DNA from 2 places in the Glutamicibacter sp. NPDC055354 genome. Region 1 is predicted to be linked to the other one. Evidence: riboswitches for the same ligand, from Rfam matches in the RefSeq annotation. Region 1 holds a riboswitch; the other holds the start of a gene.
The links. A riboswitch is a leader RNA that binds a small molecule or an ion and turns the genes downstream of it on or off. The one in region 1 is predicted to bind S-adenosylmethionine.
Positions count from the first base shown of each region.

Region 1 (5,334 bases):
CCAGTCATCGGCCAGCTCGACGCCGGGCTGGTGGCGGTTGACTGCGGCGATCACGCGCTTTCCGGTGTCGGTGCGCTCTGCGTAGGTATCGAGCCAGTCGGCGAAGATCGAGCCGGTGGAGTAGTACTTGGTGCCGTTGATCTTGAATCCGCCCTCGCCGTCCGGGGTGACCTTGGTGATCACGTCCCCGACCTTGACGGTGCCGACCTCGGTCCAGGAGTTACCCACCAGTTCTCCCGCCACGAAGCGGGCCAGCCACTTGTCGCGCCCCGGGCCGGGGGCCGCAACCAGACGGTCCTCGACGAAGGCGAAGTGCGCGCGCAGTGCTTGGGCAATATTGGAATCCGCCGCCGCGAGATCCACGAAGAGCTCGAAGAGTTCGGGCAGCGTAGCACCGGCACCCCCGTGCGATTCCGGGACCCGAACCGCGCCAAAGCCAGCAGCGGCCAGGTCCGCGACCTGCTGGTAGGGCAATTCGCCGGTGCGGTCGCGTTCAGCTGCACCCTGCGCAATGCGCGCGAAGAGCGGTGCGAAGCGGTTTTTGAGGCCTGCGAGTCGATTGCCAGTTGCAAGTACAGTCATCGTTCAGTCCAATCCGGGAGAAGTTTTCTTAGGTGTACAGCGAGAGCGGCTGGGACTCTCCGCGCAGGAAGTAGGCGCCGACCTCGATCTTCTTGTAGTCCACTGGGTCGTGCAGCGAATGGGTGCGCACATTGCGCCAGTACAGGTCCAGACCCACCGAGTTCGCAGTCGAAGATGAACCGGTCACCTCGAAGATCCGGTTCGCCACATCCACTCCCACCTCAGTGGAGACCACCTTGGCTTCAGCAATTTCCACGGCCAACGCCGCTCGTTCGGGCTGGGTGACTTCCCCGGCCTTCGAGAGCAGGGCATCGAATTTCCGGCCCAGCTTCTCGGTCAGCGCCGCCACTGCTGCAGTGCGGGCTTTGAGCTCTCCGACGGTGCGCTGGAAGATCGGGTCCTGCGAGTAGGTCTCTGCCTGCGAGAACAGCCAGGCGTTCTTGCGGCCCAGCAAGATCTGCTTGCCGCGCTCCAGTGCTCCCTGGGCGATGCCCAGGTAGAAGTTGGCGAAGGCCAACTGGATACCGGGGGTAAGCAGGGTGGAGACCGGTTCATCGGTGACGAATCCCAGCAAGTCCCCTGCTTCGAGCCGCACGTTGTGGAACTTCAAGGAATTCGACGCGCTCAGCCGCTGTCCCAGGTAGTCCCAGTCGTCAACGATTTCCAAGCCATCGATATCGCGTGGCAGAACCAACGCGAGAATCTGCCCGTCGTATTCTCCGCCCTGGACCAGCGCGTTGATGACGATGACCTCGCCAACACCGGAACCCGTGGAGAATCGCTTGGCTCCATGCAGTCGGTAGCCGTCCCCTTCGGCGCTCAGCGTCAAATCCGGATCCACTGGATTCACCGAATCGCCCCAGAGCCAGCCACCTTCCACGGTGCGCTGCCACCATGCCCCTTGGGCTTCTGCCGGGGCATAGAACGCAATGCCGGACTGGTTGATGTAGTGGTAAGCCAGCAACTGCGAGATGGATCCATCAGCTGCGGCCAGTATGCGGACAACTTCGAAGGCCGTTTCCCAATGGGCTCCGGCTCCGCCGAATTCTGCAGGCACTAAGAGATTGAGCAACCCGGCTTCGCGCAGCAGCTGCACTTCGGCGAAAGGCTGGGCGTTCTTTCGGTCGCGTTCGAGCGCGTCAGCCGCCAGCTTGTCAGCTACTTGCTGGGCGACGTCGCGCCAATGAGCCAGTTCAGCTTCATCAGCAGTGCCGGTGTAGGGCACGCGCGGCAATTGGGTATCCAGTACAGTCATCTTCGTTCTCCTCTTGGGCTATGGATTCCGAAGGATGCAGAAAATCTGCGGATCCATCGAACCTGGCGTTAGCACTACCTGCGGAGTGCAGGCTTGCTGCGGCGTCTCGGAGCCAGGCCTCTCAGCCGCTCTGGATGGGTTGTGCTCCGAGTCAAGCATTGCTGGCAGGTCCTCGGGAAGGGCGCTGTCATGCGGAGGAACAGCAGGACAAAATACGTCATCTTCGCGCCTTCGCCCTGCCGGAAAACGGGCGGATAAGACGTCATATGACCTTCGCATGACGCAATTGGCATGCTGGAACTGGATTTCAAAGGCGTTCCCCTAGGCATCGATTGGGAACACAGCGTGGATCAGGGCACTTCCATGCGACCGCATAGAATGGCCATTCAAGATCAATCGGCAGAAGAGGCGGCAAGTGGATCCAGCAGGCGTGATTGCCTTCATGTTCGGGTTGCTGAGCATAACGCTGGTCGCAGCGTTCCTCGCCCCAATGGCACGGGACCGGAAGCTCGCTCGCAATGCGGCGATCGGCATCAAGACGCGCCACACCTTGGCCAGCGATGGGGCCTGGCTCGCCGGGCATCAGCAGGCTGCGCCCCTGCTTGCCGCGGCTTCCTGGGCCGGTTGGGCGGCATTGGCCAGCGCAGCAGTTCTCTGCCTGCTGGGCCAATTCGGTTTCTCCTTCGCCGCGACCGGAGCCGGCTACCTGGCCGCCATCGCGTTGCTGGTGATCTCGACTGCCACAGCGAATAAGGCCGTGCGGAGCTTCCCGGCGGCAGGCCTGGGCTAATCCAGCACTGCTTAAAGCAACGGATCGCGCCATCTGCCGATGGCGCGATCCGTTGCTTTCTTGGAAGCCGTGCTGCTAAAGCAGTACGGCTCCCAGGACCAGTACAGTCAGGAACCCCGCGGTGCCCTGGATGGCGGTAGCCACGCTCAGGGTCTTGTAGGCGGTGATCACCGGAATGCGGCTGAGCTGCGAGACGACCCAGAAGTAGGAGTCGTTGGCGTGCGAGACAACCATCGCACCGGCGCCTACTGCCAATACGGATAGCACCATGCCCAGCTCCGAACCCAATCCCAGGGAGCCGAGCATCGGAGCGACCAGCGCGGAAGTGGTCACCATAGAGACGGTGGACGAGCCCTGGGCGGACTTCAGCGCAGCGGCGATCAGGAATGGCACAGCCAGGCCCAAGCCCAGTCCGCTGAGTGAATCCGAAAGAATCGTGGTCAGATCCGACGCGGCCAGGACCGCGCCGAAGCCGGCGCCGGCACCGGTGATCAGCAAGATCGGAGCAGCGGTGCGTACAGCTTCGTTCATCTGCTCATTGAAGACCGCCAGCTTGCTGCCACCGCTCAAAAGGAAAGTCGAGGAGATCAAGCCGAAGATCAGCGCAATAACCGGCGTCCCCAAGAAGGAAAGGATTTCCAGGGCAGTGCCTTCGCCCATCGGGTGCGAGGGCAGCTTCGCAATGGATGCGACACAGATCAGCACCAGCGGAACCAGGATCGGCATGAAGGCCAGCGCCGGGCTGGGCAATTTTCCGAAGCTTGCACGCAGCTGCTCATAGTCGAGTTCGGAGATGTCATTGTGGTCGTCGCTTGGCAACGGGGTCCATTGGGACTTGTTGAAGCGGCTGGCGTAGGCCAAGCCAGCAAGTGCCGAGATGGCCGCAACGGGCAATCCGACTGCGATGATCAAGCCCAGGTTATCGGCAATGCCGATGCTTTCGGCCGCGGCCAGCGGGCCCGGAGTTGGAGGCACCATGGTGTGGGTCGCGTACAGGCCGGTCATCAGGGCGATGGAAGTTGCCAGCCCGGAGACCCCGGTACGCAGGGTGATGGCTTTGCGCAGCGAGTTGAGCACCACGTATCCCGAGTCGCAGAAGACCGGAATGGAAACGATGTAGCCGATAATCGATAGCGTGAGGTTGGGGAACCGGGTACCGAGGACCTTGATCAGCGCATCTGCCATGGAGATCGCGGCGCCGGATTTCTCCAGGATGACACCGATCATCGTTCCGAACAGGATCACCAGTCCGATATTTCCCATGGTGCTGCCGAAAGCCGTGGTGACCGTCGAAGCCACGTCGGCCAGCGGAATCCGGTAGGCGAAGGCCGCCAGGATAGCGGCGCCAACGAGGGCGAGGAATGGGCTGATCTTCAGGCGTGCTGTGACCATCACGATGGCCACAACAAGGATCAGCAGAACAAGCAGTTCGTACACGGCGGGTTGGCTCCTTTGCCAATATCGGTAGTTCTCTGCGTCCAGCCCGCAATGGCTCAACGGGTGGACCAGCCCTATCGGCAAAGCCGCTCAAGGCTTTGCCCGTTGGGCTAGACGCCACCGTGCCACCCCGGTTTCGGGCGCAAAGATCGATCATCCTGCCAATACTAGGAAAAGTGACCCCGAATACCTATGGGCACACGACCATATTTGCCTGGGTTCGAAAGAGCCAATGTGTGCAAACATCCCACCCTTCCCAGCCCCGGCGCCAGCTCCCCTAGTTTCCAGGGCCTAGAAAACATGCAGCTGGCCCAAGGCCACTCTCGCGTAGATGGAATGCTGGAGTTTCAGGGATTCGCTGGACCGCCGAATATCGACGCCGCTGACCTGGCTTATCCGCTCAAGTCTTTGCACCAAGGTATTGCGGTGAATATGCAGATCCGTGGCCGCTTGGCTCATCGAAGCAGCTGTCGCAACGACCAGCAGGGTTCTGGCTTGTTCCTCATTGAGCTGCATCGCTGGAGCAGCTGCATGGTCCAAGCTGCGGGCTGGGGTGCGGGCGATAGCCACAGCAATTTCCCGGCTCCACATGCGGCGCCGCGCGTGGGATGGCACGAGTGCCGGATAGCCCACCAATACGCGCAGCACTTCGGTTTCGGCCATGAGATCCTCGGCCTTTTCGACAGGCGCGGAGACCAGGAAACGTTCCTGGCCCATGCGCTCGGGAGCGAAAGCTGGCTCGCTGGCAGCGCAAAGCCTCCAGTACGCGCCGGAAAGGCTAATCCATGACGTGCGGTGATGATCCTTCGCCGGCTCTTCGAGCGACGGATCCCCCACGCTTCGGGGCAGCCAAGCTTCAATGCATTTCGGCCCGCGCAAACCATGCGCTGCGAGCGAGCGGTCGATCACTTCAGGCGCAACGCGACCGGCGATCAACGCAGAGATAATGTCGCGGGCTTCGGTCTCGCGCCGCGCGCTGCGAGAGTGCTCGCGTTCCTGGGCGAAGAGCAATTGAACGGTCAATGCAATCAGGCCGGCCAGCGGTTCCACCTCGTGGGGAGCTCCGGTCACGCCCACAACGCCGCAGAGCTGGTCGTTCAGCACCAGCGGCACATTGACCCCGGGCTGGGTTCCGGCCGAGCCGTCGGCCTGGTTGACACGGATGATGTTGTTGCGGCGGATCGCCTCTGCGCTGCCGTCGTGGTGGGTACCGATACGCGCAGCATCCGTAGAAGCAATGATGACTCCGTGAGCATTCATGATGTTCACA
Region 1 is NZ_JBSHMB010000003.1:56,404-61,737, forward strand. It holds gene ACWICV_RS13570 (acyl-CoA dehydrogenase family protein) at 1-582, opposite strand, end outside; gene ACWICV_RS13575 (acyl-CoA dehydrogenase family protein) at 611-1,837, opposite strand; SAM riboswitch class I at 1,888-1,978, opposite strand; gene ACWICV_RS13580 (hypothetical protein) at 2,253-2,627, shown strand; gene ACWICV_RS13585 (GntP family permease) at 2,703-4,064, opposite strand; gene ACWICV_RS13590 (CdaR family transcriptional regulator) at 4,356-5,334, opposite strand, start outside.

Region 2 (5,334 bases), on a different contig from region 1:
TCCTGAGGGTCCTGACGGAAATCCGGATCCGCTGGCCTCGGCCGTAGACATCCGCGAAACCTTCCGCCGCATGGGCATGAACGACGAGGAGACCGTCGCGCTGATCGCCGGTGGCCACACCTTCGGCAAGACCCACGGCGCGCATGCCGATGACAAGATCGGCCCGGATCCAGAAGCAGCTCCGCTTGAAATGCAGGGATTGGGCTGGAAGAACGGCCACGGCACCGGCAAGGGCGCGGACACCGTGTCCTCGGGTCTTGAAGTCACCTGGACCTACCACCCAACCCGCTGGGACAACGAGTTCTTCCACATCCTCTTCGCCTACGAATGGGAACTGTTCGAATCCCCAGCAGGCGCCAAGCAGTGGCGCCCGGTCAACAATGGCGGAGCCGGCTTGGTCCAGCCTGCATTCGAGACCTTGGAACACCGCGAGCCACGCATGCTTACCAGCGACCTGGCCCTGCGCTTCGACCCGGTCTACGGCCCGATCTCCAAGAACTTCAAGGAGAACCCAGACCAGTTCGCAGACGCCTTCGCCCGCGCATGGTTCAAGCTGACCCACCGCGACATGGGCCCGAAGTCCCGCTACTTCGGCCCAGAGGTTCCTGCTGAGGACCTGCTCTGGCAGGATCCACTGCCAGCAGCTCCGCAGACCACCTTGGGTGCAACTGAAGTTGCCGCACTTAAAGCCCTGATCAACGATTCGGGACTGACCGTCCAGCAGCTGGTATCCACGGCTTGGAAGGCCGCTTCGACCTTCCGCACCTCGGATAAGCGCGGCGGCGTTAACGGCGGCCGCATCCGCCTGGAACCACAGGTCTCCTGGAGCGTGAACCAGCCTGAGCAGCTCAAACCGGTAATTGCCAAGCTGGAAGAGATTGTTGACAACTTCAACGCCACTTCCGGGATCAAGGCTTCCTTCGCGGACGTCGTTGTCCTAGCCGGCAACGTCGGAGTCGAGCAGGCAGCCCTGGCAGCTGGCCAGCAGGTCGAGGTTCCATTCACCCCGGGCCGCGTAGACGCAACCCAGGAGCAAACCGACGTTGACCAGTTCGCATGGCTGGAACCAGTTTCCGACGGATTCCGCAACTACGACTCGGGCTTCGTCAAGCTGCCTAGCGAGTACTTGCTGATCGACCGCGCGAATCTGCTGGGCCTCTCGGCACCGGAAGCGACCGTACTGCTCGGTGGACTGCGCGTCATCGGCAATAACTGGGACGGCTCCAACTTGGGCGTCTTCACCGACACCCCAGGCGCGTTGACCAACGACTTCTTCGCGAACCTGCTGGAGCTGGGGTTGGAATGGACCCCATCCGCTGACGAGCAGACCTACACCACCACCGATGGCCGCTGGACCGGCAGCCGCGTGGATCTGGTGTTCGGTGCCAACTCCGAGCTGCGTGCACTGGCCGAGGTTTACGCTTCGGATGATGCCAAGGAGAAGTTCGTCAATGACTTCGCCTCCGCTTGGGCCAAGCTCATGGACGCAGATCGCTTCGAACTGCGCAGCAAGTAGCAGCTGCTGGGCCGCGAGCCCGTAGCAATTAGTGCTGGGCTGCTGCTTCCCGCAAGGGAGGCAGCAGCCCAGCACTTGTTTCATGCGGGAGCTGCCCGTCAGAACAGCGTCGCGGCGCCGCTGGCGAAGTCCGGGTTCTCCAGCTTCAGCAGCTCGGACTTGGCTTCCAAGCCTCCCAGGTAGCCGCCCAATGAACCATCGGTGCGCAGCACCCGATGGCAGGGCAGCACGATGGGAATCGGGTTGGTGGCGCAGGCTGAACCGACGGCCCGCACCGCCTTCGGCTTGCCGATCTGCTGCGCCAGCTGGGCGTAGCTCAGGGTATGCCCGTAATCGATATGACCCAGTTCCAGCTGCACCTGGCGGCGGAACTCGGTGGAGAGCTGCAAGTCCACCGGAAGATCGAAGCCATGCCGCTGGCCCGCGAAATACTCCTCCAGTTGCCGGGCGGCACCATCCAGGCTCGACTTGTCGCGCAGGATCCGCGGGCTGAGCCTTTCCGAGAGCACCTCCAGAATCCGGTCATGGCCTTCGGATTCAAAAGCGACCCGGACCAGCCCGGCATCGGTGCTGGCCAGCAGCAAGGCCCCCACGGGGCTATCGACCACGCGATAGGCAACATCAACAAGTTCCCGTGCACGGGCCCGCTCAACGAGCCGGCCCTGCAGCGAGTCGAGGATTTGCGCTTCAGCGGCCGTAGCCTGCTGCCGATAATTTATTCCGTTCATGGCTGCTCCCTCCATAGTTCTTGGTCATCCATCCGGGCCCGCAGATTCTTGATCCCATCGGCGCCCGAATGCCGGGCGGCAGCTTCGGTGCCGGAAAGGATTCCGGCAATTTGCGCGTAGCTCATTCCGCCCAGATAGCGGTAGGCCACCACCTGCCGCTGCTTGCCAGGAAGCTGGTTCACCTCATGCCACAGCTGCAGGTTCTCCAACTGCAGATCCGGCCGTTGGGCCGATGGGGCCAGGCTGTCCACGTCTTGGCCGATGAGGATTTCCGGCTTGTTCCTGCGCAACTCGTCAATGGCTTTGTTCCGGGCAATACGCACTAGCCATGCCAGGACATTGGCGTCTTCAGGCAATTGCGGGTACGCCTTGAGCGCGGCAAGGAACGTTTCGGACCAGGCGTCTTGCGCGCGATGCTCATCAAGCAGGGCACGGCAAACGCGCAGGACGTTCAGTCCATAGTCCTGGACTATCCGCTCGAACGGTGCTTGCATGGATCTCCTGGCATTTTGCGCCTTCATGGCTTCTCACCATGTAAACGTACGAGGAGACCATTTTGTGAGGCGTGAATGAAAAAAATTTCCTTCACGCAGAGACCCCATGGATTCCTAGAATGCCATCAGATCCAATTCGCTGGCGATCTGCTCAAGGCGGATCAAGTCCAAGTGGAGCATTTCGCCATTTTCCACGCCTTGGGGATCCGTGGTTCCGGCCAATGCGTCACGGATGGTGCGCATGGTGGCCCCATGGCTGACAATCATGACCTTGCGCCCGGCATGCCTGCTGGCCAAGTCCAGCAGCGCTGGCACCGCACGGCTCAAGATCTGGGCACGCGGCTCACGCAGGTCCTTGGCAGCAGCCGATTCCGCTTCGCTGACCTCGGCCATGATCCGGCCTTCCAGCGGGCCGAAGCCGCGTTCAATGAGTTCCGGAACAGCGTTCCCCGTCTCGGCCTCGATCTGCTGGGCAATCAGCGCGGCAGTTTCCCGGGCACGTTCCAAGGGCGAAGCAAGTACCAGCGACCAGTTCTGGCCGATGAGCTGGCGCCCGACCTCGCGAGCTTGTTCGCGCCCGGTATCGTTCAACGGGATATCGGTACGCCCCTGCAGGCGCCCTGCAAGGTTCCAATCGGTCTGCCCGTGTCGCACCAGTGCCAGCGAAGTATCCATGACTCCAGCCTAACCGGGGTAATAGGTATCGAAGAATCTCCGATAACAGCTCCAATACGCAACGTTACGACTCATAGTTGGGTCACGAACGGTCATGTTGCGAAGATTATTACACCATCCCGAGCGGCTGAGAGATCTGGTTCGATGACGCCGCAGCAACCTGCCACATCCGGTGGTTACGGTGCTACCGCCAGAAACGATGCAGCCGCCTACCCGTTGGACCACAGCAGGAAGCGACATTGATTCCGGGATTCCTGCCTCGATCGCGGCCCGCCCTGCGGTGCCCGCGAAACCCCAATCGACAAGGAGTCGTAAGCCACCATGGCAGATCACAAGTTTGGATTCCGCACCCGAGCATTGCATGCCGGAGGCACCCCCGATGCCGAGCATGGCTCACGCGCAGTGCCGATTTACCAGACCACTTCGTTCGTCTTCAAGGACGCTGACGATGCGGCCAACCTCTTTGCCCTGCAGAAGTACGGCAACATCTACTCGCGTATCGGCAACCCGACCGTAGCGGCTTTCGAAGAGCGCATGGCTTCGCTGGAAGGCGGCATCGGAGCGGTAGCCACCGGCTCGGGCATGGCCGCGGAATTCGTCACCTTCGCGGCCTTGGCCCAGGCAGGCGACCACATTGTGGCTTCCTCGAAGCTCTATGGCGGCACCATCACCCAGCTCGATGTCTCGCTGCGCCGCTTCGGCATCAACACCACTTTCATCGACTCCAATGATCCCGCCGACTTCGAAGCGGCGATCCAGGAAAACACCAAGGCCGTCTACACCGAGGTGGTGGCCAACCCGTCCGGCGACATCGCTGACCTGAAGGGCCTGGCCGAGGTGGCGCACCGCCACGATCTCCCGCTGGTAGTCGATTCGACGCTCACTCCCCCGTACATCCTGCGCCCTATCGAGCACGGCGCGGATATCGTGATCCACTCGGCCACCAAGTTCATCGGCGGGCACGGCACCACCCTGGGCGGCGTGGTCATCGAGTCGGGCAAGTTCAACTGGGGCAATGGCAAGTTCCCCACCATGACCGAACCGGTTGCCAGCTACGGCAACGTCTCCTGGTGGGACAACTTCGGCGAGTACGGCTTCCTGACCAAGCTGCGCAGCGAGCAGCTGCGCGACTTCGGACCGGCTCTGCCGGCCCAGTCCGCATTCCAGCTGCTGCAGGGCCTGGAGACCTTGCCGCAGCGCATGGACAACCACCTGTCCAACGCGAAGCAGGTCGCTGCCTGGTTGCAGGCCGATGAGCGCGTGACCTACGTGAACTATGCCGGCCTGGAATCCCACCCGCAGCACGCGCAGGCCAAGGAGCTGCTGCCCATGGGCGTCGGCTCGGTCTTCAGCTTCGGGGTGAAGGGCGGGCGCGAAGCCGGCTCGAAGTTCATCGAAGCCCTGCAGTTGGCCAGCCACCTGGCCAACATCGGCGATGCCCGCACCCTGGTGCTGCACCCGGCCTCCACCACCCACCAGCAACTGAGCGCCGAGCAGCTGGTCTCCGCTGGCGTGCCAGAAGATTTGATCCGCCTGTCGGTAGGACTGGAAGATGTCGAGGACATCCTCTGGGATCTGGACCAGGCGCTGGCCGCTTCGCAGGAAGCGATTGCCGGTTCCGCCGCAGGGTTCGAGGCACCGGCCTACGACGGTTCCGCCTGCGCATTGCCAACCGCTTCGAAGGGAGCAATCTAATGACTGCCGTTGATACCGCTTGGGAAGGCCCGGGAGCCGCACAGCGCCTGGAGATCCTGCGTGACACCAAGTCCATCGCCATTGTCGGCGCCTCGAACAAGCCATCGCGCGCCAGCTATTTTGTGGCTACCTACCTGCTCTCCTCCTCCAAGTACAAGGTGTATTTCATCAACCCGGTAATCGATGAGATCCTGGGCCAGCCGGTGTACAAGTCGCTGGCCGATCT
Region 2 is NZ_JBSHMB010000004.1:81,680-87,013, reverse strand. It holds gene katG (catalase/peroxidase HPI) at 1-1,516, shown strand, start outside; gene ACWICV_RS15475 (methylated-DNA--[protein]-cysteine S-methyltransferase) at 1,615-2,244, opposite strand; gene ACWICV_RS15470 (RNA polymerase sigma factor) at 2,241-2,738, opposite strand; gene ACWICV_RS15465 (histidine phosphatase family protein) at 2,853-3,413, opposite strand; SAM riboswitch class I at 3,525-3,619, shown strand; gene ACWICV_RS15460 (O-acetylhomoserine aminocarboxypropyltransferase/cysteine synthase family protein) at 3,735-5,108, shown strand; gene ACWICV_RS15455 (CoA-binding protein) at 5,108-5,334, shown strand, end outside.
Region 2: another riboswitch for S-adenosylmethionine. It lies ahead of ACWICV_RS15460 (O-acetylhomoserine aminocarboxypropyltransferase/cysteine synthase family protein); the one in region 1 lies ahead of ACWICV_RS13575 (acyl-CoA dehydrogenase family protein).